2 regions of the Cellulomonas fimi ATCC 484 genome follow, and region 2 is predicted to be linked to the other one. Evidence: predicted binding sites of a transcription regulator. Region 2 holds the regulator's gene; the other holds the start of a gene.
The links. The regulator HrcA, encoded in region 2, represses chaperone genes, less so after heat shock. The targets are predictions, from matches to a motif close to TTNGCACTCGNNNNNNNCGAGTGCNAA.

Region 1: groL (chaperonin GroEL) is a predicted target of HrcA. The motif match lies at 7,689-7,715, and genes of this name have one in related genera.

The regions. Positions count from the first base shown of each region.
Region 1 is NC_015514.1:693,784-708,720, forward strand. It holds gene CELF_RS03120 (sensor histidine kinase) at 1-474, shown strand, start outside; gene CELF_RS03125 (hypothetical protein) at 699-1,133, shown strand; gene CELF_RS03130 (signal peptidase I) at 1,139-1,705, shown strand; gene CELF_RS03135 (hypothetical protein) at 1,710-2,831, shown strand; gene CELF_RS03140 (SGNH/GDSL hydrolase family protein) at 2,841-3,653, opposite strand; gene CELF_RS03145 (uracil-DNA glycosylase) at 3,679-4,356, opposite strand; gene CELF_RS03150 (DUF3263 domain-containing protein) at 4,592-4,906, shown strand; gene CELF_RS03155 (LytR C-terminal domain-containing protein) at 4,936-5,553, shown strand; gene CELF_RS03160 (cold-shock protein) at 5,688-5,891, shown strand; gene CELF_RS03165 (glycoside hydrolase family 15 protein) at 6,064-7,557, opposite strand; gene groL (chaperonin GroEL) at 7,867-9,492, shown strand; gene CELF_RS03175 (hypothetical protein) at 9,668-10,405, shown strand; gene CELF_RS03180 (S66 family peptidase) at 10,406-11,428, opposite strand; gene CELF_RS03185 (SIMPL domain-containing protein) at 11,511-12,176, shown strand; gene CELF_RS03190 (hypothetical protein) at 12,208-12,459, shown strand; gene CELF_RS03195 (pyridoxal phosphate-dependent aminotransferase) at 12,473-13,696, opposite strand; gene CELF_RS03200 (DUF4031 domain-containing protein) at 13,739-14,020, opposite strand; gene CELF_RS03205 (hypothetical protein) at 14,328-14,912, shown strand.
Region 2 is NC_015514.1:2,601,809-2,616,745, reverse strand. It holds gene CELF_RS11925 (alpha-E domain-containing protein) at 1-851, shown strand, start outside; gene CELF_RS11920 (transglutaminase family protein) at 851-1,690, shown strand; gene CELF_RS11915 (maleylpyruvate isomerase family mycothiol-dependent enzyme) at 1,823-2,527, opposite strand; gene lepA (translation elongation factor 4) at 2,637-4,517, shown strand; gene CELF_RS11905 (isocitrate lyase/PEP mutase family protein) at 4,514-5,320, shown strand; gene hemW (radical SAM family heme chaperone HemW) at 5,320-6,573, shown strand; gene CELF_RS11895 (DUF4870 domain-containing protein) at 6,674-7,048, opposite strand; gene CELF_RS11890 (DUF4870 domain-containing protein) at 7,045-7,428, opposite strand; gene CELF_RS20465 (DUF2189 domain-containing protein) at 7,681-8,685, shown strand; gene CELF_RS11880 (DUF3097 domain-containing protein) at 8,731-9,588, opposite strand; gene hrcA (heat-inducible transcriptional repressor HrcA) at 9,715-10,740, shown strand; gene dnaJ (molecular chaperone DnaJ) at 10,805-11,932, shown strand; gene CELF_RS11865 (16S rRNA (uracil(1498)-N(3))-methyltransferase) at 11,934-12,704, shown strand; gene ppdK (pyruvate, phosphate dikinase) at 12,858-14,937, opposite strand, start outside.

The sequences.
Region 1 (14,937 bases), 1.9 Mb from region 2:
GAGATGAGCCGGCTGCTCTACCCCGAGCGCCTCGAGCTCGGCCTCGTGCCGGCGGTGCGCGCCCTGCTCGGGCGGCTGCCCGCGAGCATCGCGACGCAGCTCGACGCGACCGACGCCGTGCGCGCCTACGACGACCCCGCGGACCCGCGGCTCACGGTCGCCGAGCGGCTGCTCGCGGTGCGGGTCGTCGAGGAGGGCGTGACCAACTCGCTCAAGCACGGCCCGGCGTCGCGCATCGCGACCTCGCTGGACGTGCGCGACGGCGTCCTCGTCGTCACCGTGGAGAACGACGGCGAGCTGTACGACGAGTCCACCGCCGGGCGTGCGTCGGGCACCGCGCGGATGCGGCAGCGGCTGGCGTTCGTCGGTGGCACCATCCGGCTCGAGGCGGGGGAGGGGCGGGGTGCGCGCCTCGTCGCGCGCATACCGCTGGGCCCCCGCGAGGGCGAGCAGGGGTCACCCGGACGGGCGTGACCGACGCCGCACGCGCCCCGCCCGCTTGCTGTCCGGACGTCCTGATCGTGCCGGTCCGCGGCGGGTGAAAGAAACCGACGTTCCCGGCGGGCCAGGTGCCAGCACCCACGGCGCACGCAGACGGCTCCCGGCGCGCTCCCTAGCGTCATGGTCGGTCGTCCAGCACGGCGACCGTGCGGGCGACGACCAGCCGACCCGCGTCGCCACCGACCCGGGAGTCCACCATGGCGTCCTCGAAGTTCTCGACCCGCAAGGGCCTGGCCGTCGGCCTGGCCGTCCTCGGAGTCGCCGGCCTGTCGCTGGCCTCCGCCTCGCAGCTGTCCTCGCAGTGGCAGAGCACGACGCAGGCCGGCACGGTCGACGTCGACGCCGCGTGCCAGAAGGCCGCGACCGGCACCGTCAAGGTGAAGTACGACGCGCCGGCGCTCGGCGCGAGCGGCTACGCCCCGACTCAGGTCCAGCTCAGCAACATCGACGGCGACTGCAAGGGCAAGACGATCCGTGTCGCGTGGAAGACCGGGGCCGGCACCTACACCGCCCTCGGCACCGCGCAGACCCTGTCGGCGACGCTCACCACGGCCGACACCGTCAGCTTCGCGCTGCCCGCCGCGACGGACTACAACACGATCGCCGCGTTCGCGGTCAGCATCGACGGCTGACCCCCATGACCGACACCACGCCGGCACCCGGTGCGCACCGCGCGCGCCGGGTGCTGCGTGCGCTCGTGTCGGTCCTGTTCTACGCCGCCGCGGCCGTCGCCGCGTGGTTCGTCTGGCCGACGAACCTCGGCGGCTGCACGACGCTCACGGTCGTGTCCGGCTCGTCGATGGAGCCGACCTACGTGACGGGTGACCTCGTCGTGTCGCGCTGCGGCGCGCCGCAGGTCGGCGACGTCGTCGTCTACCGTCCGCACGAGCTCGACGGCGCCCGGATCATCCACCGCCTCGTCGGCGGCGACGGCACCACGGGGTGGGTCGTCCAGGGCGACAACAACGACTGGACGGACCCGTTCACGCCCACCGACGAGGAGATCCTCGGCGTCGCCGCGCTGCACGTGCCGAAGGTCGGGCTCGTCGGGCGCCTCTTCACGTCGCCCTGGGTCTGGGGCTCGTGCATGCTCGTCGCGCTCGGCCTGCTCGTCTGGCCGTCGTCGCGCGACGACGAGACCGACCCCGCCTCCCCGGACCTGGCCGGCGCGCCGCAGGACCGCACCCTCACCCCCACCGGGTGACGCCGTGCGCCGCCACCCGCTGCAGCCCCGCACCGCCGGCGTCGTCGCCGCGCTCCTGCTGCTCGTCCTGCTCGTCGCCGGCACCGGCGTCGCGAACGCCGCGAGCCTCGCCCTGCTGAGCCCGTCGCGCCCGTACGCCACCGCGGTCGCGCGCTGCGCCACCGGCCCCGCGACCGTCACCGCGTCCGGCACCCCCACCGGGGGTCGCTACCCGCAGGTGACCGTCACCGGCCTGTCCGGCACGTGCACGGACGCGCGCGTGCTGCTCGCGACCAGCACGGGCACCGTGCTCCTCGACACGACCGCCCCGGTCGTGGCCGGGACGGTCACCGCCGTCGCACCGACGCCGTTCACGCCTCCCGCCGCGGGCGCGGCGCGCGTGTACGTGGCGGTCGGGTCGTGGCCCGTGGCCGCGTCCTGGGTGCCGCCCGCGTCGACGTCGCCGGTGTACCCCGCGCCGGGCGGCACCGCGTTCGACACGGCCGTCACCTGGGACCTCAAGAACGCCACGAGCGGGCAGCAGGCGTGCTTCACGATCCGCGTCACCACGACGTCGACCACGCCGATCGTCTGGTCGGCGTACGTCGACACCGCGCAGGCCCCGTTCAACGGCGCCCGCACGGGGTACTCCGTGCAGGGGTCCGACGGGTGGAAGTACCAGCTCACGCCCGACACCCCCACCGTCGGCGTCATCCGGATCAGCGGGCGCCCCGACGTCTGGCAGCCGTACGACACGGTCGTCGCCGGGCAGGTCCGCGTGGTCGAGGTCTGCAACTACTCGCTGCCGGGCGCGGCCGTCACACCGTCCGCGTACACCGTCACGACCTCGCACGGCGCGTGGAACGCGCAGCGGGCATGCGTCGTCACGACCGTCACCGGCAACGGGACGTCGCCGTTCTACGTCGGCTGGCAGACGTCCGTCGACATGACCGCCGCCGTCCAGCGGATCCGGTCCGGCGGCGGGACGCCGGGAGCGTGGCGGTACGGCGGTGACGAGTGGAAGGTCGAGCGGCTCGGCGTGCCGTCGCTGGCCGGTCCCTTCGTGTTCGACGTGCGCTCGCGGACCGCGTCGAACCTGCTCGGCACGCAGTCGTTCACGTTCGAGACCTGCGTCGTCGACGGCTGAGCACCGCCGTCACTCGACGGGTGCGAGCCCCGGACGCTTGGGCACGCGCAGGTCGCCCGACGACCGGCCGCGCAGGCGGCGCGTCGCCCACGGGTACACGTGCTCGCGCAGCCAGCGCGCGTCGCCCCGCATCTGCTCCAGCCGCGGCGTCGGGGGCAGCGGGGTCAGCGGGTCGTCCCAGCGCGTCTCGTCGGGCGCGAGGCCCAGGGCGACGAGCGCGGCCTGCGCGACCCGGGCGTGCCCGTCGGACGTCAGGTGGATGCGGTCGTCGGCCCACATGCGCCAGTCGCGCAGGCTGCGCATGCCCCACAGGTCCAGGACGTGCGCGCCGTGGCGTCGCGCGATCGACCAGATGTGCGCGTTGTAGACGCCGACGCGGCCACGCGTGGCGCGCACGAGCGGGCTCTCCACGACGTCGACCCCGGTCGCGAGCAGCACGTCCGCCCCGGCCGCGCGCAGCCGGACGACCGCCTTCTCGAGGTCGCGCGCGAGGCGGTCGACGTCGGCGGCCGGGCGCAGGATGTCGTTGCCGCCGCCGACGAGGCTCACGAGGTCCGGCTCGAGCGCGAGGGCCGCGGGCACCTGCTCGACGAGGATCGGGCGCAGCAGCCGGCCGCGGATCGCGAGGTTCGCGTACCCGAGGGACTCGACACCCGCGTCGACCCGGCGGCGGGAGAGGTGCGCCGCCAGGACGTCCGCCCAGCCGCGCTGCGGGGCGTCCACGCCGTCCGGTGAGTCCCACAGCCCCTCGGTGAAGGAGTCGCCGATCGCGACGTACCGGGACCAGCGGGGGGCGTCGGGAGGTGTGCTCACACGCCCCATTCTGGCGCGTGCCGGCGGGGCGGTGTCAGGGCAGGCGCCAGTCGACGGCCGGGGCGCCCTGCTCCGCGAGCAGCCGGTTGACGGTGGAGAAGGGGCGCGACCCGAAGAACCCGCGGCTCGCCGACAGCGGCGAGGGGTGCACGGACTCGACGCGCGGCACCGCCCCGAGGGCCGGCCGCAGCGACTGCGCGTCCCGGCCCCACAGCACCGCGACGAGCGGGCCGCCGCGCTCGACGAGCGCCTCGATCGCCCGGTCCGTGACCGCCTCCCAGCCGCGGCCACGGTGCGAGGCCGGGGCGCCGGGGCGGACGGTCAGCACGCGGTTGAGCAGCATGACGCCCTGGTCGGCCCACGGCGTCAGGTCCCCGGTCGTCGGGCGCGGCACGCCGACGTCCTGCACGAGCTCGCGGAAGATGTTGTCGAGCGAGCGCGGCACGGGCCGCACGTCCGGCTGCACCGAGAACGACAGGCCCATGGGGTGCCCCGGCGTCGGGTACGGGTCCTGCCCGACGACCAGGACGCGCACGTCGGCGAGCGGGCGGGCGAACGCCCGCAGCACCGCGTCGCCGGCCGGCAGGTAGCCGTGCCCGGCGGCGACCTCCTCGCGCAGGAACCGGCCCGCGGCGCGCAGCTGCGGCTCGACCGGGGCGAGGGCGGCCGCCCAGTCGGGGGCGACCAGCGTGTCGAGGGGGGCGGGGTGCACGGCGCGAGGGTACCCGGACGGCGGACGCGCCGGGTGCGGCCCGGGCGGTGCGCGCGGACGGTCGGTCGGGTGACGCGCGGGTGCGGCCGGTCGGGTGACGTCGCGGGTGCGCGCGGTCGCCGGTCATGCGCCCGTCGGGGGTCGCGCGGGACCGCCCCGCGAGGCGGAATGACACCGGTGTGGTTCGGACCTACGATGGCCGACGACCGACGCCGCCCCGCACCGTGGAGGACGCATGGACCTCGTGACCGCGCTCCCGGCCGGGACCGACCCGCAGGCCGAGCAGCCGCCCGCCGGCTCCGGCCTGAGCGAGCGTGACGAGCAGATCCTCGCCTTCGAGCGCCAGTGGTGGAAGTACGCCGGCGCCAAGGAGCAGGCGGTCCGCGAGCTGTTCGACATGTCCGCGACGCGGTACTACCAGGTGCTCAACGCCCTCATCGACGAGCCCGCCGCGCTGGCTCACGACCCCATGCTCGTCAAGCGGCTCCGGCGTCTGCGCTCGTCTCGTCAGCGGGCGCGTACCGCGCGTCGACTCGCGTCCGACGCCTGAGCCCCAGGTCGAGCGGATACCCTGCGGCCGTGAGCAAGGCCGACGAGTACCCGTACCCCGAGGACGAGTTCGACGTCCCGGCGGACCCCGACGCGCCCCGCGGCGTCCACCGCGCACCGCGCTCGGCCTGGAGTCGGTGGTGGCCGTTCGTCGCCGTCCTCGTGCTCGCGCCCGTGCTCGCGTACGGCGCCGTGACCGTGTGGGGCATGCTCAACGAGCCCGGCTCGAGCGACCCCGGCGCCTCGACGGCGGACGAGGTCCCCGGCGACACCACCGACGACGGCGCGACGGACGACGGCACGGGGGAGCAGCCCGCCGAGGGCGAGGGCACCCCCACCGAGCCCGACGCCGCCCCCGCTCCGCAGCCCGTGCTGAGCACGCCCGTCGTCGTGCTCAACGCCGCCGGCATCGCCGGCCTGGCCGGGCAGCAGCAGGAGAAGCTGACCGGCGCGGGCTTCACGGCCGTGACGACCGGCAACTCCGAGGGCGACGGGCTGACCGGGTCGACCGTCTTCTACGCGTCCGAGGACCTCAAGGCGACCGCGGACCTCGTCGGGCAGACGCTCGGGATCGCGGCGGTCACCCTGTCCGCGGACGACGCCCCGGACGGCATCAGCGTCGTCCTGCTCACCGACCCCGAGGCCTGACGCGCAGGTCCGCACCGCGTCCGCGGCCTGGTCACCTGCAAGATGACCCTGGTCGTGGCGCACCCGTGACCACTAGAGTCACGCGCACCGGCGGCCGGCGGAGCCACCGGCGCACCGATCGTCAGGAGCAACGCATGGCCCAGGGCACCGTGAAGTGGTTCAACGCGGAGAAGGGGTACGGCTTCATCACCCCCACCGGCGGAGGCCAGGACCTCTTCGTGCATTTCAGCGCCATCCAGGTCGACGGCTACCGGACCCTCGAGGAGGGTCAGCAGGTCGACTTCGAGGTGGGCCAGGGCACCAAGGGGCCGCAGGCCGAGCAGGTCCGCCCCGTCTGACCTCGTCCCCGACGTCCGTCCCTGCGGCCCTCGTCACGGACGGCCTCGTCGGACCGACTGCCGCACGGGCCGCGCACCCTCGGGTGCGCGGCCCGTCGGCGTCCGTGCCCGCGCCCGGTGCGGCCCGACGTCGTGCACGCACGGGGCGGACGCTGCGCGCCCGGGCGGCGGGTCAGACCGCGGCCGGACCGCGTGGGCCGGGGACGTGCGTCGCGTCGTCGATCGCGTCGAGAGCGAGCAGCACGCACGCCGCGCTCCAGGCCAGCGGCGCGACCGCGGCGGGCGAGCCGTCCGCGAGCACCTTCTCCGGGATCGACCCCGCCGACGTGCGGTGCGCGTCCAGGAACCGCAGCCACCCGTCCGCGAGCTCCCGCTCGCCGTTCTCCGCCGCGACCCACGCGTACAGCGACGTCTGCGGCGTCCACGAGACGCCGTCGTCGCGCCAGCCCGCGCCCGGCGCCAGACCGCTCGCCGGCCGCAGCATCGTCGGGACCGAGTCGCGCCACGCGTCGTGCGCCCCCGGCAGCGCGGACCGCAGGAACGGGGCGAGCAGGAACGCACGGGCCGCGTCCGCGTGACCGCCCGCGGCGTACCGTGCGTAGCCCGCGCCGCCGAACTCGCGGACCGTGGCGAGCTCGCTGCGGCGCGCGGCCCGGGCGGCGTCGTCGGCCAGCTCGACGTCGCCCGTGAGCCGCAGCAGCACCTCCGCCTGCTGCAGGCCGGCGACGAGCGGCGCGACCGTCCCGAGCGTCACGGCCCGCTCGGGCACCTCCCAGTAGTCCGGGGAGGCGGGCGGCAGCCCCGTGCGGGCGACGAGCACGGTCGCGCGGCCCACCGAGCGCAGCACGAGCGGGCGCAGCTCGCGCGCCGCCGCCTCCCGCTCCGCCGGGTCGGCGATCTCCGCGACGACCAGCCCCGCGGCCCACAGCGCCCAGCCCGTGCCGTCGGTCTGCACGCCCCGGTCGTCCGGCGGGCCCGACCCGTCCGGCAGGTAGCGGGCCTCGAAGGAGCCGTCGTCCTCCTGCACCCGGTCGAGGAAGCCCAGGACCTCGAGGGCGTCGTCGACGTGGCCGGTCCGCGCGAGCGCGACCGCGACGAAGGCCGCGTCCCGCGGCCACACGTACCGCCAGCGCTCCGACCAGCCGGCGACCGCGGCTCCGCCGGGCAGCAGCAGCGTGCGCACGTCGAGCAGCGCCGCCTCGGCCATGTCCGCGTACGGCCCGCCGGCACCTGGGACCCGGCCCTCGGCGAGCCAGGCCCGCTGCTCGGCCGCGACGCCGTCCGCGGCCTGCACGCCGCCCTGCCCCGCAGGACCCGTGTCACCGCCGAGCGCTCCCGCGAGGGTGCCCGCTGCGGGGTCCAGCACCCGGGTGCCGGCCAGGAACGTCGGACGCGTGCCGGTCGCGACGGCGGTGCGGGTGCCGTCGGGCAGGAGCGCGACCGTCTCCTGGTACAGGTCGATGCGGGCCCACGACGCGACCTCGTCCGGGACGCTCCCCGTGGGCGGTGCGACCGACGCGGTCCCGGGCGCGACCGGTGCGAGCAGCACCGCGGCGACCGCGCACAGCACGACCGTCGCCACGGGACGGCGCCGGCGCGGGCGGTGCGCGGGCGCGCCGCGGCGCGTGTCGACGACGACGTCGACCACGTCGGTGTGACCTGGCACACGCGCACGATAGACGGCGGCGGGGCCGCGTCGGGCCGTACCGCGGGTGAAGGTCACGCTGCCGGCCGCCTGTGGCGACCCGTGGCGGTCGTCGGGCAGCGGGCCGCCGGCTCCACCGTGGGCGAACGCGCCTTGCACTCGCAGGGGCCGAGTGCTAACCATTGACTTAGCACTCTCCGGTGGAGAGTGACAGAACCACCGGCCGCCCGGTGAGGTGCGTCGCGACGCGGGACAGGACCGCGAGCGACGCGCCGTCCGTCGCGGGCACCCCAGCGGCCGACCCGGAACCGAGCGAAGGATCACAGCCCCATGGCCAAGATCATTGCCTTCAACGAGGAGGCCCGCCGCGGCATCGAGCGGGGTCTCAACACCCTCGCCGACACCGTCAAGGTCACCCTCGGCCCCAAGGGCCGCAACGTCGTGCTGGACAAGAAGTGGGGCGCCCCCACGATCACCAACGACGGTGTCTCCATCGCCAAGGAGATCGACCTCGACGACCCGTTCGAGAAGATCGGCGCGGAGCTCGTCAAGGAGGTCGCGAAGAAGACCGACGACGTCGCCGGTGACGGCACGACGACGGCGACCGTCCTCGCCCAGGCGCTCGTCCGCGAGGGCCTGCGCAACGTGGCCGCGGGTGCGAACCCGATCGCGCTGAAGAAGGGCATCGAGAAGGCCGTCGAGGCCGTCACGACCCAGCTCCTCGCGCAGGCCAAGGAGGTCGAGACCAAGGAGGAGATCGCCGCCACGGCCGCCATCTCCGCCGGTGACACCGCGATCGGCGAGCTCATCGCCGAGGCCCTCGACAAGGTGGGCAAGGAGGGTGTCATCACGGTCGAGGAGTCGTCCGCGCTGGGCCTCGAGCTCGAGCTCACCGAGGGCATGCGCTTCGACAAGGGCTTCCTGTCCGCGTACTTCGTGACCGACCCGGAGCGTCAGGAGGCCGTCCTCGAGGACGCGTACGTCCTGCTCGTCGAGTCGAAGATCTCGAACGTCAAGGACCTGCTGCCGCTGCTCGAGAAGGTCATCCAGGCCGGCAAGCCGCTGTTCATCGTCGCCGAGGACATCGAGGGCGAGGCCCTGGCCACGCTCGTCGTGAACAAGCTCAAGGGCACGTTCAAGTCCATCGCCGTCAAGGCCCCGGGCTTCGGCGACCGCCGCAAGGCGATGCTGCAGGACATGGCCATCCTCACGGGCGGCCAGGTCGTCTCCGAGACCGTCGGCCTCAAGCTCGACACGGTCGGCCTCGAGGTCCTCGGCACGGCGCGCAAGATCGTCGTCACCAAGGACGAGACCACGATCGTCGAGGGTGCGGGCGACGCCGCGCAGATCGCGGGCCGCGTCTCGCAGATCCGTGCCGAGATCGAGAACTCGGACTCGGACTACGACCGCGAGAAGCTGCAGGAGCGCCTCGCCAAGCTCGCCGGCGGCGTGGCCGTCATCAAGGCGGGCGCGGCCACCGAGGTCGAGCTCAAGGAGCGCAAGCACCGCATCGAGGACGCCGTCCGCAACGCCAAGGCGGCCGTCGAGGAGGGCATCGTCGCCGGTGGTGGCGTCGCGCTCATCCAGGCCGGCGCGCTCGCGTTCGAGAAGCTCGAGCTCGAGGGTGACGAGGCGACCGGTGCGTCGATCGTGAAGCTCGCGATCGAGGCCCCGCTCAAGCAGATCGCGGTCAACGCCGGTCTCGAGGGTGGCGTCGTGGCGGAGAAGGTCCGCAACCTGCCCACCGGCCACGGCCTGAACGCCGCGACCAACGAGTACGAGGACCTGCTGGCCGCGGGCGTCAACGACCCGGTCAAGGTCACCCGCTCCGCGCTGCAGAACGCGGCGTCGATCGCGGCGCTGTTCCTCACCACCGAGGCCGTCGTGGCCGACAAGCCGGAGAAGGCCCCGGCCGGCCCGGCCGGCGGTGGCGACGACTTCGGCGGCGGCTTCTGACCGTCGACGTGAGTCGCGCGGCGGTCTGACCGCCGCACTGCACGACCCAGCACGAGGGGCCGGTCACCTGCGGGTGGCCGGCCCTTCGGCGTGCCACCGGCGGTCGCCGGGTCCGAGGGCGGTGGTCACCCTCGCGGGGTGACGTCCGAGAGGGCTGCGGTGCCTAGCGTCCGGGATGAGCCCGCACGCGCGGGCCGGGCGGGAGGCCGACATGACGGGGGTCGGGCGGCAGGTCGACCGAGCGCAGGCCAGGCAGGCGGGCGACGCGGCGGATGCGCACGGGTCGCCCGCTCCGGCGCGACCCGGGCACGTCCGGGAGGTCGTGACGGTCGTCGTGCTGTCCGTCACCGCCGTCCTCACGGCCTGGAGCGTCTTCGAGGCGAGCCAGTGGGGCGGGGAGATGTCGATCGCCTTCTCCAAGGCGTCCTCCGCGCGCATCGAGGCGAGCCGGCACGCCGCCGAGGCCGACGCGGCACGCGGCTACGACCTGCAGACGTTCGCCGTGTGGGTGCAGGCCGTGGCGCAGGGCGACGAGCCTCTCGCGGCGTTCGCCCGGGAGAGGTTCAGCCCGCAGCTCGCACCCGCCATGGACGCCTGGCTCGCGACCGAGCCGCTCCAGGACCCCGACGCGCCGCGCAGCCCCTTCGCGCTGCCCGTCTACGAGCCGCCCGGGGCGGCGGACGCCGCCGAGGCCGACGCGCGCGCGGAGGACTGGTTCGCCCGCGCGCTGCTTCTCGACGAGCGCAGCGACCGCTACACGTTCCTGACGGTGCTGTTCGCGCTCGTCCTGTTCTTCGCGTCGCTCTCCACGCGCGGCCGCGCCGAGCGCCTGCGGTGGACCCTGCTGGGCGTGGCGCTGGTCCTCGTCGTCGTGGGGACCGGGCTCCTGCTCGCGTTCCCGAAGATCGTGTGACTACACGAGACGCTGGACCACGCGCGACGTCGTGCCGTCGTGCGTGACGGTCGCGAGCGCACCGTTGACGAGGGACAGGTGCGGCGGGACGTGGCCGCAGTCCACGTCCGCGAGCACGGGGACGCCGAGGTCGCCCAGGGCGTGGCGCGCGGCGTCGTGCTGCGTCCAGCCCGGCGTCCGGGCGCCGCGGGTCCGGCCGAGCAGGACGGCGTTCGCGCGGTCGAACCAGCCCGCGTACCGCAGGCCGAGCAGACGGCGGGTCACGTCGGCGGAGTCCGCGGCCGCTGCCTCGAGGTACACGACGAGCCCCTCGGGCGCGTGGGCGTCGGCGAAGGCCGCGACGTCCCCGTACGGCGTGCCCGCGAGGTGCGACACCGTCTCCAGGCAGCCGCCCACGAGCCGTCCCGTGACCTCCACGTCGCCCTCCGCGTCGACGCGCGTCCATCCCCCCGGAGCGTCGAGCGTGTACTGCGCGACGTGCGGGTCGTCCGCGTAGTCGTCGAAGCCCGTCTCCCGGACACGCTCGGCTGCGCCCTGCGTCAGGACCGCGCCCGGCTCGGCCGTCACGACGGTCGTCCACGGCAGGAGCGGCGCCGGGACCCGGTACGGGGTGTCCATGAGGTTCTGGCCGTGCAGCGTCGCGACTCCGGTGCGCAGCGTGAGGGGGAGCAGCAGCGTCGCGACGTCGGAGTACCCGACGAACCACGTGGGGTCGGCGGCGAGCGCGTCCCAGTCGAGCAGCGGCAGCAGGTCGAGCGCGATCTCGCCGCCCCACGGCGGGACGACCGCGCGCACCGCCGGGTCGGTGAGGAACCCCGTGAGCTCGTCGGCGCGGTCCCGCGGGCTGCCGCTCGCGATGCCGACGCCCCCGACGAGGGGGCCCAGCCGCACGTCCCACCCGTGCGCGCGCACGGCCTCGACGGCGACGTCGAGCCGGGCCCGGTGGCGGGGCTCGACGCCTGCGGACGGGGAGGGGACGGCGACGACGTCCCCGTCGCCCAGGGCACGGGGGTAGCGGATCACGCGCCCGAGTCTGGCAGGTGCGGGCGCGGCATCCGGGCGACAGGTCCCCGGGTGGGCGTGGTGCGAGGACTACGCTCGCGGCGTGCACGAGACGGTCGTCAGCGTCGAGGGGTGCTGCGAGCACCGCCACCCGGCCGAGCGCGGCACCGTGACCCTGACGGTCGGCTTCGACGGGCCGGACCGCGAGGCCGTGGTCCGGCGGACCACCGGTGAGCACGCGTGGCTCGCCGAGGTCGCGCAGCAGCTGCACGCACCGCCGTCCGGAGCGGTGTCGTCCTGGTCGTCGGGGCGCGTGCGGGTGTGGGCCGAGCGGCCGTGGAACACCGACGGGCGCCAGCTGCCGCTCGTCCACCACGCCGCCGCCGACCTCACGATGACGTTCCGCGACCTCGAGCTGCTGGAACGCTGGGTCGAGGACGCGGCCGTCCGCGACGGCGTCACGGTGCAGGGCGTCGAGTGGGACCTCGCGCACGAGACGCGCACCCGGCTGACCGCTGACGCGCAGGTGCGCGCGGTCCAGGACGCCGCGGCCAAGGCCTCCGTCTACGCGCGCAGCCTCGGCCTGACCGCCGTGCGGCCGCTCGCCGTCGCCGACCCGGGCCTGCTCGGGGACGGCGCCCGCCCGCCCGTCGAGCCGCTGTTCGCGGCGAGGTCGATGGTGGCCCCGGACGCCGGCGGCGGTCTCGACCTGCGGCCCGACGAGATCGTCGTGTCCGTCCGCGTGCACGCGCGGTTCGCGGCGACGTGACCGGCCCGACGCCGCGCCGGGGAGCGCCGTCGTGATCTTCTGGGGGCACCTGGACAGCGTCGACGAGCACGCAGCGCGCTACCGGTACACCGAGGAGCGTGCGGACGGGGAGCCGGACCCGCACGCGGGCATCCTCGTCGTCCCGGCGGGCGACGCGTCCGCGTGCCGCATGGACGGCCGCGACGACGTCCCGCTCGGGGCGCTGCGCGTCGCCCGCAAGGCCGCGCAGGAGAGGGCGGCGACGGGGGAGTGGCCGGCCACGACCTGCTGGTTCTCCTGCTGACGAGCCCGCCGCGTCACTGCCGGTAGGACGCCAGGAAGTTGCCGATGCGCTCGACCGCGTCCGCGAGGACCCGGGCCTCGGGCAGCGTGACGATGCGGAAGTGGTCGGGCGTCGGCCAGTTGAAGCCCGTGCCCTGCACCAGCAGGATGTGCTCGCTCACCAGCAGGTCGTGCACCAGGCGCGCGTCGTCGTGGATCTCGTGCACCTCGGGGTCCAGCCGGGGGAACAGGTACAGCGCGCCGTCGGGGCGCACGCAGTCGACACCGGGGATCGACGTCAGACCGCGCCACGCGACCTCGCGCTGCTCGTGCAGGCGGCCGCCGGGGGCGATGAGCGCGTCGATGGACTGCACGCCACCGAGCGCGGCCTGCACCGCGTGCTGCGCCGGCACGTTGGGGCACAGACGCGTCGACGCGAGCAGCTCGATGCCCTCGAGGAACCCCTGCGCGTGCTCCCGGGGACCCGTCACGACGAGCCAGCCCGACCGGTAGCCCGCGACCCGGTACGTCTTCGACAGGCCGTTGAACGTCAGGCACAGCAGGTCCGGGGCGAGCGTCGCCATGGGGGTGTGCGTCGCGCCGTCGAACAGGATGCGGTCGTAGATCTCGTCGGACAGCACGAGCAGCGAGTGGCGTCGGGCGATGTCCGCGATGCCCTGCAGCACCTCGCGCGAGTAGACCGCGCCCGTCGGGTTGTTCGGGTTGATGACGACGATCGCCTTGGTCCGCGGCCCGACGAGCGACTCGAGGTGCTCGAGGTCGGGCTGCCAGCCGTTCGTCTCGTCGCACCGGTAGTGCACGGGCACGCCGTCGGACAGCGACGTCATGGCGGTCCACAGCGGGTAGTCCGGCGACGGGATGAGCACCTCGTCGCCCTCGTCGAGCAGCGCCTGCATGACCATCGTGATGAGCTCGGAGACGCCGTTGCCGAGGAACACGTCGTCGACGTCGATCGTGGGGAACCCGGGCTCGGTCTCGTACCGCGTCACGACCGCACGCCGGGCCGACAGGATGCCGCGGGAGTCCGTGTAGCCGTGCGCGTGCGGGATCGACGCGATGACGTCGCGGACGATCTGGTGCGGCGCCTCGAAGCCGAACGCCGCGGGGTTCCCGGTGTTGAGCCGCAGGATCGAGTGGCCCTCGGCCTCGAGCCGCGCGACCTCGTCGAGCGCCGCGCCCCGGATCTCGTACAGGACGTTCTTCAGCTTCGAGGACTGGTCGAGCGGGCGCAGCGGCATGTCGGGAGCGTACGCCGGGTCGACGCGCGCGCTCGCGGGGTGTCAGGCGTGCGGCCGGCCCCCGCGCTCGCGGGCGGGCACGCGCAGGCCGGACGCGCGCAGCCGCCGGATCAGCTCGCCCGCACTGACCGGCACCGCGCCCAGCGCGACGAGCTCGTCGAGGCGCTCGTCGGGCACGTCGTAGTGGTCCAGGTCGAACCCGCGTCGAGGCAGCCCCGCGCGCGACGCGAACGCGTGCAGCTCGTCGAGCGAGGTGTCGCTGACGAGGTGCGCCCACATCCGCCCGTGGCGTGGCCACAGCGGCGGGTCGACGAGCACGGTCACCCGACCGAGCCTAGGGCGCGTCTCACAGCTCCTGTGGTGGCGCGACCAGTGCGTCGGAGTGATCGAGCTGTCGAACGACTGGTGCGCGTGACGATTCTGCGCGGCCGGTGCCCTGCGCCAGGCGATGTGCAGCATCGGAGTGCCGCCTGAATGTGCGACATCCGGGCTAGGAAGCTGGGGGTTGCGCGGACCGCGGCCTTTCTGCGGCTACGCATCCGGCAGGCCTGCCCGGCCGCCTGTGTGACACGTCCTTGCCGGCGCGCTCGTTCTCGATCGGACAGCAGTGCGCTGCCCTACGGTGTGCCCTGTGTCCCTCCTCGACGCCGCGTACGAGCTCTGGCTCGACAAGACATGGGGCCGGCGCGCGGTGGTGGTGTTCACGGTCCAGCCCGACCGACTGCGCAGGATGGACGTCGCCACCGGACCATGCGTTCCCCAATCCGGGCTCAAGCGACCGCTGCAGGGCGTGCTGGCGCAGGACCTGGGCGAGTCGCCGGCCCAGAGTGCGGCTCTCTTCACGGCACTCACCGGGCATGCGCCCGAGGGGGCGCTGGTCGTGCTCGAGGAGGCAGGGAGCGGACGCCTGTCGGTCTGCTCCGAGACGTTCCTGAACGCGATGGCGGACGCGTGCGAGGAACACCTCGCGCTCGCCGACGCCGACGAGGCGGCCGGCAGGAAGGACCTGCCGACGTTCGCTCGAGCGTACGACGAGCTCGCGGTTGCGTGGCGGCAGGCCGTGCGGTGGCCGCGGCACGTGGCGCCGCTGAGCCAACGCCTCGGGCGGCTGGGGTCGGCGCGGCACGCGCGACTCAAGGAACAGCCGCTGTACATGTGGCACGGGCCGTCCGTGCCGATGTTCGCCATCGCGACAGGTCGCATGCCCGACAGATAGGGCACGCGTCTCCCCGCCTCCGCCG
Region 2 (14,937 bases):
ACGTGCACGTCCAGATCCTGCTCGAGGACCCGTGGGCCGAGGAGGACCTCGCGTGCCGGTCGCTGCTGTCCGTCATGGACCGACCGGCGCCGCCGCCGCACGTCGAGGTGGGCCGCGACCACGTGCTCGACCTGCTCGCCTACGACCGGTTCGCGCCGTCGGCGATCGCGGGCTCGCTCGTCGCGGCCCGGGAGAACGCGCGGCGCGCGCGCGAGATCATCTCGACCGAGCTGTGGGAGTGCCTGAACACCACCTGGAACCAGCTGCCGTCGCACATGCGGCCCGCGCGGCCGCACGACTACTTCACCTGGGTCCGTGAACGTGCGGCCATCGTCGCCGGGATCATGGACTCCGCGACGTCGCGCGACGAGACCTGGGCGTTCATGGTGCTCGGACGCTCGATCGAGCGGGCCGACATGACCGCGCGGCTGCTGACGACGCGCGCGCTCGCGGGCTCGGCGGGACCGAGCTGGACGACGCTGCTGCGGTCCTGCGGCGCGCACGAGGCGTTCCTGCGGACGTACCGGGGCACGGCGTCCGACGAGCGGGCCGCCGGGTTCCTGCTGCTCGACCGGCTGTTCCCGCGCTCGATCGTGTTCGCGCTCAACCAGGCTGAAGAGTGCCTCGCGGCGCTCGAGCCCGTGACGGACCGCGCGACGGTGGACGAGGCACGCCGGCACATCGGGTTCGTCCGCACGGCCCTGGAGTACCGGCCGCTGCCGGAGGTGCTCGACGCCCTGCCGAAGGAGATGGAGCGGGTGCAGCGGGCGTGCTCCGCGGCCTCGGACGCGATCCGCGGGCGCTACTTCCCGTCGGGCGCGGCGACGACGTGGGTGGGGGAGGCGTTCTAGTGGGGCGGCTGAGGGTCGTGCACACGTCGACGTTCCGGTACTCGGGGCCGGTCGCCGCGTCCTACAACGAGGCGCGCATGACGCCGCTGTCGCAGGTGGGGCAGACGGTGCTGGAGACGCGGGTCGAGGTCAAGCCGCACACCTGGTCGCACGAGTACCGCGACTACTGGGGCACGGCCGTCACGGCGTTCGAGGTGCTCGCCCCGCACGAGTCGCTGGTCATCACCGCGGAGCACGTCGTCGAGGTCGCCGAGCGCGGCCCCGTGCGCGCGCCCGTCGGGTGGGAGGTGCTCGCGGGTGCGGACCTGCGGGACCGGCTCGCGGAGTTCCTCGCCCACACCCCGACGACCGAGCCGCCCGCCGACGTCGTGGCGCTCGCGCGCGAGACCGCCGACGGGCTCGAGCCTGCGCAGGCGGCGGAGGCGGTGTGCCGTGCGCTGCGGGACCACGTCGACTACATCCCGGGCGTCACGACCGTGCACACGCCCGCGACCGAGGCGTGGGCGGCCGGCGCCGGCGTGTGCCAGGACATCGCCCACCTGGCGGTGGGGGCCCTGCGCAGCATCGGCATCCCCGCGCGGTACGTGTCCGGGTACCTGCACCCGCGGTTCGACGGGCCGGTCGGGGAGACCGTGAGCGGCGAGTCGCACGCGTGGGTCGAGTGGTGGGTCGGGGAGTGGACCGCGTTCGACCCGACCAACCGGGTCGCCGTGGGGGAGAACCACGTGGTCCTGGGCCGCGGGCGCTCCTACGAGGACGTCCCGCCGCTGCGCGGCATCTACGCGGGCGCGGGGACGCAGGCGCTCGACGTCGAGGTGCGCATCACGCGCGAGGCGTGACGCCGCCGGTCCGTCCCGCGCCCGCGCGGCCACGGGACACGGCGCTCACGGGGCCACCGGGAACGGCGCTCCCGCGGGCGCGTGTCGCGGAGCTCCCGCGGCAGCGCGTCACGGCGGTCGCGCCGCGGCGCGTCACGGGGTCAGACGGCGGCCCAGCGCGTCGTCGAGCGCGGCGCGGTCGCCGTCGACGGTGATCCCGTCGGCGTCGGCGGTCCGGCGTCCCCACAGCAGGAGCGCGAGGTCCTCGGCCCGGCCGTGCACGGCGACGCTCGGCGTGCCGTCGCCGCCGAGCGACCACGAGCGCCCCGCGTCGTCGGCCCGCAGCGCCACCGGGGCGGGCAGCGGCTCCATGCGGCCGAGGCGTTCCTGGCGCGGCTGCATGACGGTGACGACCTCGTCGACCGTGTCGGCCCAGACGGCGGGGGCGACGTCGAGCGGGAGCCCGCCCGCGGTGCGCAGGTCCCACAGGTGCACGAGCGTCTCGTGCACCTGGCGGCGGTGCCAGAACGACGCGGGACCCGGTCCGAGCAGGGTGCTCGCGGGCGCGTCGGGGCCGAGCGTGACGAGCGTGTCGCGCAGCTCGGCCGCGCACGTGCCGTAGAGCTCGACGAGCTCGAACGGACCGCGACCGAGCGGGGTCTCCCGACGGCGCGACGCCTGCCCCGCGGCCCAGTGGTGGATGCGGGCGAGGTGGACGACGAGGTCGCGCACCCGCCACCGGCCGCACCAGGGCACGCGGGTGCCGGGGTCGACCGCGGGGATCGTCGCGAGGAAGTCGTCCTGCAGCCCGGCGAGCAGCGTCAGGTGGTCGAGCGAGGCGCCGAGGTCCGTCGTCATGGGACCATGGTGGGGTCGACCGCCCACGCGCCGTGAGGTGCGGGGCCGTCACCGACCGTCCACCGGGCGCCAGACGAGCGCCCACCACCGACTCCGGGAGCCGTCCGCGTTGTCCCCGATCCCGAGCGCCGCCGCCACGTCGCGCATCCGCCCCGCGGCCACCGCGCCCGAGCTGCTGCGCAACTTCTGCATCATCGCGCACATCGACCACGGCAAGTCGACGCTGGCCGACCGGATGCTGCAGCTCACGGGCGTCGTCGACGCGCGCGCGATGCGGGCGCAGTACCTCGACCGCATGGACATCGAGCGCGAGCGCGGCATCACGATCAAGTCGCAGGCCGTGCGCATGCCGTGGGGCGTGGGCGACCAGGCGTACGCGCTCAACATGATCGACACGCCCGGCCACGTGGACTTCACCTACGAGGTGTCCCGGTCGCTCGCGGCGTGCGAGGGCGCGGTGCTGCTCGTCGACGCGGCGCAGGGCATCGAGGCGCAGACGCTCGCGAACCTGTACCTGGCGCTCGAGAACGACCTGACGATCATCCCGGTGCTCAACAAGATCGACCTGCCGGCGGCGCAGCCCGAGAAGTACGCCGAGGAGCTCGCGGGTCTCATCGGCGGCGACCCGGCGGACTGCCTCAAGGTGTCCGGCAAGACGGGCGAGGGCGTCGAGGCGCTCCTGGACCGCATCGTCGAGCTCGTCCCCGCACCCGTGGGCGATGCCGACAAGCCGGCCCGCGCGATGATCTTCGACTCCGTCTACGACACCTACCGCGGCGTCGTCACCTACGTCCGCGTCGTCGACGGCAACCTCAACCCGCGCGAACGCATCGCGATGATGTCGACCAAGGCGACGCACGAGCTGCTCGAGATCGGCGTCATCTCGCCCGAGCCGGTGCCCACGCAGGGCCTGGGCGTCGGCGAGGTCGGCTACCTCATCACGGGTGTGAAGGACGTGCGCCAGTCGAAGGTCGGCGACACCGTGACGAACGCGGGCAAGCCCGCGGCGGACGCGCTCGGCGGCTACTCCGACCCCAAGCCGATGGTCTTCTCCGGCCTGTACCCGATCGACGGCTCCGACTACCCGGCGCTGCGTGACGCGCTCGACAAGCTCAAGCTCAACGACGCGGCGCTCAACTACGAGCCGGAGACGTCGGTCGCGCTGGGCTTCGGGTTCCGCGTCGGGTTCCTCGGCCTGCTGCACCTGGAGATCGTCCGCGAGCGGCTCGAGCGCGAGTTCGACCTCGACCTCATCTCGACCGCGCCGAACGTCGTCTACGACGTCGACCTGGAGGACCGCACCACGGTCCGCGTGACGAACCCGAGCGAGTTCCCCGGCGGCAAGATCGGCGCGGTGCACGAGCCGATCGTCAAGGCGACGATCCTCGCGCCGAGCGAGTTCATCGGCGCGATCATGGAGCTCTGCCAGGGCAAGCGCGGCGACCTGCAGGGCATGGACTACCTGTCCGAGGAACGCGTCGAGATGCGCTACATCCTGCCGATGGCCGAGATCGTGTTCGACTTCTTCGACCAGCTCAAGTCCCGCACGCGCGGCTACGCGAGCCTCGACTACGAGCCCATCGGCGAGCAGGTGGCGGACCTCGTGAAGGTCGACATCCTGCTGCAGGGCGAGACGGTCGACGCGTTCAGCGCGATCGTGCACAAGGACAAGGCCTACGCGTACGGCGTCATGATGGCGACCAAGCTCAAGGACCTCATCCCGCGCCAGCAGTTCGAGGTGCCGATCCAGGCGGCCATCGGCTCGCGGATCATCGCGCGCGAGACGATCCGGGCGATCCGCAAGGACGTGCTCGCCAAGTGCTACGGCGGCGACATCACCCGCAAGCGCAAGCTGCTCGAGAAGCAGAAGGAGGGCAAGAAGCGCATGAAGACGATCGGACGGGTCGACGTGCCGCAGGAGGCCTTCATCGCCGCGCTCTCGTCGGACGCGGCCGGCAGCAAGGACGCCAAGGACGCGAAGAAGAAGTGACGGACGCCGCCGGCCGTCGTCGCCGGTTCGCCGCGCTGCACGCCGGCCCCGGCACCTTCGTGCTGCCGAACCCGTGGGACGTCGGGTCGGCCCGGCTGCTCGAGCACCTCGGGTTCGACGCGCTCGCGACCACGAGCGCGGGCCTCGCGTGGGCGCTGGGCCGGGAGGACCAGTCCGTGACGCGCGACGAGCTGCTCGCGCACGTCCGCACGCTCGTCGCGGCCGTCGACGTGCCGCTGCACGTGGACGCCGAGCGCGGGTACGCCGACGACCCGGCCGGGGTCGGGGAGACGGTCGCCCTCCTCCTGGACGCGGGCGCCGCGGGCTGCTCGATCGAGGACTACGACCCGTCGGCGGGCGGCATCGCGCCGCTCGACGCCGCCGTCGAGCGCGTGGCGGCCGCCGCCGACGCGGCCCGGCAGGCCGACGCGCCGCTCGTCCTCACCGCGCGCTGCGAGAACCACCTGTACGGCGTCGACGACCTGGACGACACGGTCGCGCGCCTGCGGGCGTACGCCGCCGCCGGGGCCGACTGCGTCTACGCGCCGGGCCTGCGCACGGTCGCGGAGGTGGAGACCGTCGTCCGCGCGGTGGACGTCCCGGTCAACGTGCTGGCCTGGCCCGACGGGCCGAGCGTCCCGCAGCTCGCCGCCGCCGGCGTCCGCCGCGTCTCGACCGGCAGCGCGCTGGCGTCCGCCGCGTACGGCGCGCTCGCGACCGCCGCCCGCGAGCTGCAGCAGCACGGCACGACGACCTTCCGCGCGGGCGGCCTGACGGCGGCCGATCGCGCGGCCCTGCGGTGATGGCGCCCGCCCTCCCGGACGGCGACCCCGCTCCTGACGACGGCGCGCTGCCCGCGTCGGTCCGCGACGGTGCGGCGGCGCGCGCGTTCGGCGTCTACCTGCACGTCCCCTTCTGCACCGTGCGGTGCGGCTACTGCGACTTCAACACCTACACGGCCACGGAGCTCGGCGGCGGGGCGAGCCAGGACGCCTACGCCGCGACGGCGCTCGCCGAGGTGGGGCTCGCGGCGCACGTGCTCGACGCGGCCGGCCTGCCCGCGCGCGCGGTGTCCACCGTCTTCGTCGGGGGCGGCACACCCACCGTGCTCCCCGTCGACGACCTCGCCCGGCTGCTCGGCGGTGTCCGCGACACGTGGGGGCTCACCCCCGACGCCGAGGTGACGACCGAGGCCAACCCCGACTCCGTCACGCCCGCCTCGCTCGCGGCGCTCGCCGCGGCCGGGTTCACGCGGGTGTCGTTCGGCATGCAGTCGGCGGTCCCGCACGTGCTCGCGACGCTCGAGCGGACGCACGACCCGCGGCGCATCCCCGACGTGGTGCGGTGGGCGCGCGACGCCGGGCTCGCGGTGTCGCTCGACCTCATCTACGGCACGCCGGGGGAGTCGCTCGACGACTGGCGCGCGAGCGTCGAGACGGCCCTCGCGACCGGCGTCGACCACGTGTCGGCGTACGCGCTCGTCGTCGAGCAGGGCACCCGCATGGCGGTGCAGGTCCGCCGCGGCGAGCTGGCGCTGCCCGACGCCGACGACCAGGCGGCCAAGTACGAGCTCGCGGACGACCTGCTCACGGCGGCCGGGCTGGCCTGGTACGAGGTGAGCAACTGGGCGCGCACCCCCGCGGACGCCTGCCGCCACAACCTCGCCTACTGGCGGGGCGACGACTGGTGGGGCGTGGGGCCGGGCGCGCACAGCCACGTGGGCGGCGTGCGCTGGTGGAACGTCAAGCACCCGCGTGCGTACGCCGACCGGCTCGCGCGCGGGCTGAGCCCGGCGGCCGGGCGGGAGGTCGTCGACGGCGAGTCGGCGGCGCTCGAGCGGCTCATGCTGGGCGTGCGGACGGCGCACGGGCTGCCCGTGGCGGACCTGAGCCCCGACGCGCGCCGGGCGGTCGCCGGGCTCGTGGCGGACGGCCTGGTCGACGGCCGCGCCGCGCTCGCCCGGCCCACCGCGGACGACCCCGTCGGGCCGCGCGTGCTGCTGACGCGGCGCGGGCGGCTGCTCGCCGACGCCGTCGTCCGTGCGCTCGCCGGCTGACTGACGCGCCCCGTGGTCGCGCGGTCCCGGCGGCGTACCCCGGGTACGCACGAGGGCGCCGTCCCGCAGGACGACGCCCTCGTGGTGCGCAGGTGTGCGCTCAGCTCACCATGCGGATGTTCACCGGGTAGCGGTACCACTCGTACCGGCTGTCCGCGACGGCGGCGAGGATCCCGAAGACCAGGCCCACGACCCACACGATCGGGAACAGCAGGAAGCCGATGCCGACGAAGAACAGCACGCTCGACACGACGTAGGCGATGAGCAGCGTCAGCTGGAAGTTGAGCGACTCCTTGGCCTGGTCCTCGAGGTACGGGCCACGGCCCTTGAAGACCAGCCACACGACGAGCGGGACGATGAACCCGAACCCGAGGAGCGGGCCGACGTGGCTGACGATGGCCCAGGTGCGCTCCTCGTCGGGCCGCAGCGGCTGCGCGGGTGCGGGGTAGGAGGCGGGCGGCTGCTGAGAGGTCATCGGACGAGCTCCAGGGTGAAGGGATAGCGGTACGTGCCGCCCTTGTTGACGGCAACGGCTGCGAGGAGGGACAGGACGAGGCTCACGATCCCGACGCCGACGATCGCGAGCCAGCCGACCACGCCGATGGCGGGCAGCGACTCGACGACCTTCGCCACGACGAGGGCGATGAGCAGCGTGAGCTGGAAGTTCAGGGCGACGCGCGCCTGCTCGGGGGCCTGCCCCCCGCGCTCGCGGTGCACGAGCCAGATGACCAGGGCGGGGACCCAGCCGATGAAGAAGTAGGCCAGGATGCCGCCGAGGTGGGCGAGCGTCGCCCACGTGCGGTCCTGGTCCGCGCCCGCAGGGCGCTGCGTCGGCGGCGGGTACTCGTAGGACATCGGGCTCCTCGGGCGGTGTCCGGGGGCGGAACGCCTGCCCGGGGGTCGACGCGCCCGACGGGTGCGCGGGGACGCGTGCCGCACCGCAGACGTGCTGCGGGGGCAGCGAGAGCCTACCGACGCGCGTGCCGGTTCGGGCAGGCTTCCACCGAGATGTCCCTCTTGCGCGCGGCGTGTTCCTTGACAGGCGGCGGCGCGCGTCGATTCGCTTCCGAGTGAGCGGGTGCCCGCCCGCGACCAGGGAGGCGACGCATGAGCGAGATCCCCGGCGGCGACCGCCGTGACGACGACCAGAGGCCCGTGCCCCTCGACACGCCCGTCCCGCCCGCCGAGCCGTCGTCGGGCACCGTCCCGGCGCCCCCGCCGGCCGGGGGCGCCTCTCCGCCGCCCGCGGGGCAGCCGGGGGCGTACCCGCCGCCCCCTGCGGGGCAGTACCCGCCGCCTCCCGCGGGGCAGTACCCGCCGCCCCCCGCGGGGCAGTACCCGCCGCCTCCTGCTGGGCAGTACCCGCCGCCTCCGCCCGCCGGCCAGTACCCGCCGCCCGGTGGTGGCTACCCGGGCGCGGTCCAGCCGTCGCCGATCGGGGAGGCGATGTCGTACGGCTGGGGGAAGTTCACGACCAACGGCGGGGTGTTCGTCGCGGCGGCGCTCATCTGGGTCGTCGTCGCGGCCGTCGCCGTGTCGCTCGTCGGCCTCGTGTTCGGCGGCCTCGCGGGGGTCACCGACCCCGACGGCGACGGCAGCGGGCTGGCCGGCGTCGGGCTGTCGTTCGGCTGGATCGTCGTCAACGCGGTGTTCTGGCTGGCCGCGTACCTGGTGCAGGCGGCCTTCGTGCGCGTCTCGCTCAACCTTACCTACGGCCGGCCCGCACGGCTCGCGGACTTCTTCTCGTTCGAGCGCCCGGGACCCGTCGTGCTGACGGCGCTGCTGCTCGCCGGCGTGAACCTCGTGGTGAGCCTGGTCTCGTGGATCCCGCTGATCGGGTGGCTCCTGCCGGCCGCCGTGAACTTCCTGCTGCTGTTCACGCTGTGGTTCGTCATCGACAAGGACCTGAGCCCGGTCGACGCGCTGCGCTCCAGCGTCCAGCTCGTGACCGCGAACCTCGGGACGACGATCCTGTTCTACCTGCTGGGCTTCCTCGTCCTCGCGGCGGGTGCGGCCCTGTGCGGCGTGGGGCTGCTCATCGCACTGCCGGTCGTGCTGGTCGCGACGTCCTACCTGTACCGGCGCCTGCTCGGCGAGCCGATCGCGCCCTGAGCACGGACGCATGGCCCCCGGGCCGGGGAGCGCCCGGGCGAGGCGTCACGCCGTGACGAAGTCGATGAGCTCCTCGACCCGGCCGAGCAGGCTCGGCTCGAGGTCCGCGTAGCTGCGCACGCTGCCGAGGATCCGCTGCCAGGCGCGCGCGACGTCCGCCTGCTCGTCGGCGGGCCAGCCGAGCTCGCGCAGGATGCCGTGCTTCCACTCGGTGCCGCGCTCGATCGTGGGCCAGCGGTCGAGCCCGACCCGCTGCGGCCGCACGGCCTGCCACACGTCGACGTACGGGTGCCCCAGCACGAGGACCGTGCCGGCGGGTGCGGTTCGCGTGACCTCGGCGGCGATGCGGCTCTCCTTGGAGCCGGGCACCAGATGGTCGACGAGCACGCCCAGGCGGCGTCCGGGTCCGGGCGCGAACGCGCGGACCGCGTCGGGCAGGTGGTCGACGCCGTCGAGCAGCTCGACGACGACGCCCTCGAGGCGCAGGTCGTCGCCCCAGACCTTCTCGACCAGCTCGGCGTCGTGCTTGCCCTCGACCCAGATCCGGCTGCCCCGGGCCACGCGCGCCGCGGCGCCGTGCACGGCGCGCGACCCGGACGCGGTGCGGGTGGGGCGCGCGGGGGCGGTCGTGCGGACGGGTGCGACGAGCTCGACGGGCTCGCCGTCGACCCAGAAGCCGGGGCCGAGCGGGAAGGTGCGGGTGCGCCCGCGCCGGTCCTCCAGGACGACGACGTGCATGCCGCCGGACTTCTCGACGCGCACCACGGCACCGACCCAGCCGCTGGTCACCTCCTCGACGACCAGCCCGGTGTCGGCGGCCTGGGGCTGCGACGTGCGGGCCGGGCGGTGGTGGGCGGGGCCGGAGCCCCCGAGCACGTCCGAGCCGTAGCGGTCCTGGGTCACCGGGGCACTCTAGAGGCGTGGTGCGCCCGACAGCGGGCATGTCGGGCGCGCGGCGTAGGATTGGCACTCCGGTAGGGCGAGTGCTACCCGTGGGGCGAGGGTCCCGCGCGACGTGGGGAGGCGAGAGTGAGCGAGGACCGTCGGCTGGACGTGCTGCGCGCGATCGTCGAGGACTACGTCGCGACCAAGGAGCCCGTCGGGTCCCGTGCGCTGGTCGAGCGCCACGCGCTCGGGGTGTCGCCCGCGACGATCCGCAACGACATGGCCGCGCTCGAGGAGGGCGGGTACATCGCCCAGCCCCACACCTCGGCGGGCCGCGTCCCGACGGACAAGGGCTACCGGCTGTTCGTCGACCGGCTGACGACGGTCAAGCCGATGTCGGGCGCCGAGCGCCGGGCGATCGGCGCGTTCCTCGACCACGCGGTCGACCTGGACGACGTCGTCGACCGCGCGGTCCGGCTCATCGCCCAGCTCACCGGGCAGGTCGCGGTCGTGCAGTACCCGTCGCTGCGGCGCTCCGCGCTGCGGCACGTCGAGCTCGTCGCGGTCGGAGCCCGGCACCTGCTCGTGGTGCTCATCACCGACACGGGCCGGGTCGAGCAGCGCACGCTCGAGCAGGACCGCGACCTCGACGAGGTGGTGCTCGCGCAGCTCCGCGCCCGGCTCAACGCCGCGGCGACCGGTCGTCGTCTCTCGCAGCTGCCCGAGGCGCTCGGCGAGCTCCCCGACGCGTTCGCGCCGGAGGACGCCGGGCTCGTGCGCGCAGTCGCGGCCGTCGTCGAGGAGACGCTCGCCCAGGAGAGCGAGGAGCGGGTGGTGCTCGCAGGCACCGCGAACCTCGCACGCGGGGGCGGCGCGGACTTCGCGCACACCATCGGACCCGTGCTCGAGGCGCTCGAGGAGCAGGTGGTCCTGCTGCGGCTGCTGTCCGAGATGGCGGAGGACCAGGCCGCCGTGAGCCTCCGGATCGGCCGCGAGACGCAGCACGAGGGCCTGCTCGAGACCAGCTTCGTCACGACCGGGTACGGCGACGACGGGGGGACGTCGCTCGCACGCGTCGGCTCCATCGGGCCGCTGCGCATGGACTACCCCGGCACCATGACGGCCGTGCGGGCCGTCGCCCGGTACCTCACCCGCATCCTGGCCGGATGAGCCGCACGACGTCCCCGGCCCGTCCCCCCGCCCGCCTGAGCACAGGAAGCGAGCGCACCTCCCCGTGACCGACTACTACGAGATCCTCGGCGTCGCGCGCGACGCGTCGCCCGAGCAGATCAAGAAGGCCTACCGCAAGCTCGCGCGCGAGCACCACCCGGACGTCGCGGGCTCCGACGCGGCGTCCGAGGAGCGGTTCAAGGACGTCTCGCGCGCCTACGACGTGCTGTCCAACCCCGAGAAGCGGCGCGCGTACGACCTCGGCGCGGACCCGGCGTCGCCCGGCGGCGGCATGGGCGGCGGGTTCGGCTTCCAGGACATCTTCGAGACGTTCTTCGGTGCGGCCGCCGGCGCGGGCGCACAGCGCGGCCCGATCCCGCGCGCCCGGCGCGGCCAGGACGCGCTCGTGCGCCTCGACCTCGACCTCGCCGAGGTGACGTTCGGCGCGCACAAGGAGATCCCGGTCGACACCGCGGTGCTGTGCCCGACGTGCGACGGCACGTGCTGCCGTCCGGGCACGTCGCCGCGCACGTGCGACGTGTGCCACGGCCGCGGCTCGGTGCAGCGCGTCGCGCGCTCTTTCCTCGGCCAGGTCATGACGACGCAGCCGTGCGCCGCGTGCCACGGGTTCGGCACCGTCATCCCCGAGCCGTGCCCCGAGTGCTCGGGCGAGGGGCGCGTGCGTTCGCGGCGCACGCTGTCGGTCGACGTCCCCGCGGGCGTCGACACGGGCACGCGCATCAAGCTCACGGGCCAGGGCGAGGTCGGCCCGGGCGGCGGCCCGACCGGCGACGTGTACCTCGAGGTGCACGAGCGCAAGCACGACACGTTCGTGCGCCGGGGCGACGACCTGCACGCGACGCTCCAGGTGCCCATGACCGCCGCCGCGCTGGGCACGGTCCTGACGCTCGACACGCTGGACGGCGAGCGCGAGGTCGACCTGCGCCCGGGCACGCAGCCCGCACAGGTCGTCACGATCAAGGGGCTCGGCGTCGGCCACCTGCACGTCGGCGGCCGCGGCGACCTGCACGTGCACGTCGAGGTGCAGGTCCCGACGCCGCTCGACGACGAGCAGGCCGAGCTCCTGCGGCGCCTCGCGGTGCTGCGCGGCGAGGAGCGCCCCGAGGCGCGGCTCGCGAGCTCCTCGAGCGGCGTGTTCGCCAAGCTCCGCGACAAGCTCGCGGGCCGCTGAGGTGAGCGCACCCGTCTTCCTCGCGGAGCCGGGCACGCTCGCCGGCGTGGTGCCCGGGGGCACCTACCTGCTCGACGGCACGGAGGGCCGGCACGCGGGCGTCGTGCAGCGGCGCGGGCCCGGGGAGCGCGTCGACGTGGTCGACGGCGCGGGGGTGCGGCTCGTCGGCGTGGTCGAGCACGTCGGCGCCGAGGGCGTGCACCTGCGCGTGGACGACGTGGTCGTCGAGCCCGCGCCCGACGTCGCGCTCGTGCTCGTGCAGGCGCTCGCCAAGGGCGACCGCGACGAGCTCGCGATCGAGGCCGCGACCGAGGTGGGCGCCGACGCGGTCCTGCCCTGGCAGGCGGACCGGTCGATCGTCGTGTGGCGCGGGGAGCGTGCCGCCAAGAGCCGCGCGCGCTGGCTCGGCACGGTCCGGGCTGCCGCCAAGCAGGCGCGCCGCGCCCGGGTGCCCGAGGTCGGCACCGCGGTCGACTCGCGCGCCCTCGCGCAGCGCGTGCGGGACGCCGTCGCGGCAGGTGGGGGAGCGCTCGTCCTGCACGAGGAGGCGACGGTCCCCGTCGCGGACGTCGACCTGCCCGCCGCGGGCGGGCCCGGACGCGAGTGCCTCGTCGTCGTCGGGCCCGAGGGGGGCATCGGCGAGGACGAGCTCGCGCGCCTGGTCGACGCGGGCGCCGTCGCCGTCCGGCTCGGCCCGCACGTCCTGCGCACGTCGACGGCGGGCCCCGTCGCGCTCGCGATCCTCGCGCAGCGCCTCGGCCGCTGGGCCTGACCGGCCGGACGTCGCGGCGCTGAGCAGGGTGCACGGGGGCGGTGCCCCGCCGGAGGGCGGCTCGCACGGCCGGACGGCCCGTCGCCGCAGAGCCCGACGGCGGACGGCCGTGGGGCGGGCGGCCCGTCGCCGGACCGTCCGGACCCCCACGGGTCAGCGCGCGTCCACCGTCGCGTCCTCGACCGCCGCCCGGCCCGCCTCGAGCCGCGCCACCGGCACGCGGAACGGGGAGCAGGACACGTAGTCGAGGCCCGCGCCGTGGAAGAAGCGGATCGACTCCGGGTCGCCGCCGTGCTCGCCGCACACGCCGATGGACAGCGACGGGTTGGTGGCGCGCCCCTCGGCGACCGCGATGTCGACGAGCCGGCCGACGCCGCGCGCGTCGATCGTCTCGAACGGCGACACCGTGAGCACGCCGTTGTCGGTGTACTGCGCGAAGAACGCGCCCTCGACGTCGTCGCGCGAGAACCCCCACGTGGTCTGCGTGAGGTCGTTGGTGCCGAACGAGAAGAACGCGGCCTCCTCGGCGATGCGGTCCGCGGTGAGCGCGGCGCGCGGCAGCTCGATCATCACGCCGACGGGCAGGTCGAGCTCGACGCCGCGGGCCGCACCCACCTCGGCCATGATCGCGCGCGCCTCGTCCTTGACGAGCCGCAGCTCCTGCACCGATCCGACGAGCGGCACCATGATCTCGGCGTGCGGGTCGCCGCCCGCGGCGCGCCGCTCGACGACCGCCTCGCAGATCGCCCGGATCTGCAGCGCGAACAGCCCCGGCACGACGAGGCCGAGGCGCACGCCGCGCAGCCCGAGCATGGGGTTCGCCTCGTGCATCCGCTGGACCGCCGCGAGCAGGCGCTCGTCGTCCGGCACGTCCTGCCCGCGCTCGTGGGCGAGCGCCACGCGCACCGACAGCTCGGTCAGGTCGGGCAGGAACTCGTGCAGCGGCGGGTCGAGCAACCGGATCGTCGTCGGCAGCCCGTCCATCGCCTCGAGCAGCGCCGTGAAGTCGGCGCGCTGCAGCGGGAGCAGGGCGTCGAGCGCGGACTGACGGGCGTCGTCGTCGGCCGCCAGGACGACGCGCTCGACGAGCACGCGCCGCTCGCCGAGGAACTGGTGCTCCGTGCGGCACAGGCCCACGCCCTGCGCACCGAGCCGCCGTGCCCGGGCGGCGTCGTCGGCCGTGTCGGCGTTCGCGTGCACGTGCAGCCTGCGCACCTGGTCCGCGTGCGTGAGCAGGCGGTCGACCGCGCTGACCAGCTCGCGCGTGTCGTCGTCGGGGGCCTGCGCCAGGGCGCTGTCCAGGCCCTCGTCGAGGTAGCGGCTGACGGGCGACGGCTCGACGGGCACGCTGCCGAGGAACACCTCGCCGGTGCTGCCGTCGATCGCGACCGTGTCGCCCTCGCGCACGACGTGCCCGTCCACGCGGAACGAGCGTGCGACCGCGTCGATGTCGACCGCCTCCGCGCCGACGACGCACGTGCGGCCCATGCCGCGCGCCACGACGGCGGCGTGCGACGTCTTGCCGCCGCGCGCGGTCAGGACGCCGACCGCGGCGATCATGCCGCCCAGGTCGTCGGGGTTCGTCTCGCGGCGGACCAGCACGACGTCCTCGCCGCGCGCGGCACGCTCCTGCGCGGCGGCGGAGTCGAAGACGGCGGCGCCGACCGCCGCACCGGGGGAAGCAGCCATCCCGCGGGCCAGCAGCGTGCGGTCGGCGTCGACCGCGAACTGGGGGAACAGCAGCTGCGACAGCTGCGCACCCGTCACGCGGGCGAGCGCCTCGTCGAGCGTGATGAGGTGCTCGTCGACGAGCTGCGTCGCGATCCGGAACGCCGCCGGCGCGGTGCGCTTGCCGACCCGCGTCTGCAGCATCCACAGCTTGCCGCGCTCGATCGTGAACTCGATGTCGCACAGGTCGCGGTAGTGGGTCTCGAGCTGGCGCATCGCGCGCCGCAGGTCCGCGTACGCGGCGGGGTCCCGCTCGGCGAGGTCGTCGAGGCTCAGCGTGTTGCGGATGCCCGCGACGACGTCCTCGCCCTGCGCGTTGGCCAGGTAGTCGCCGTAGTTGCCGGTCTTGCCCGTCGCGGGGTCGCGCGTGAAGGCGACGCCCGTGCCGGAGGTGGGCCCGAGGTTGCCGAACACCATCGGCACGACGTTGACGGCCGTCCCCAGGTCGTCGGGGATGCGCTCCTTGCGCCGGTAGAGCCGGGCGCGCTCGGTGTTCCACGACCCG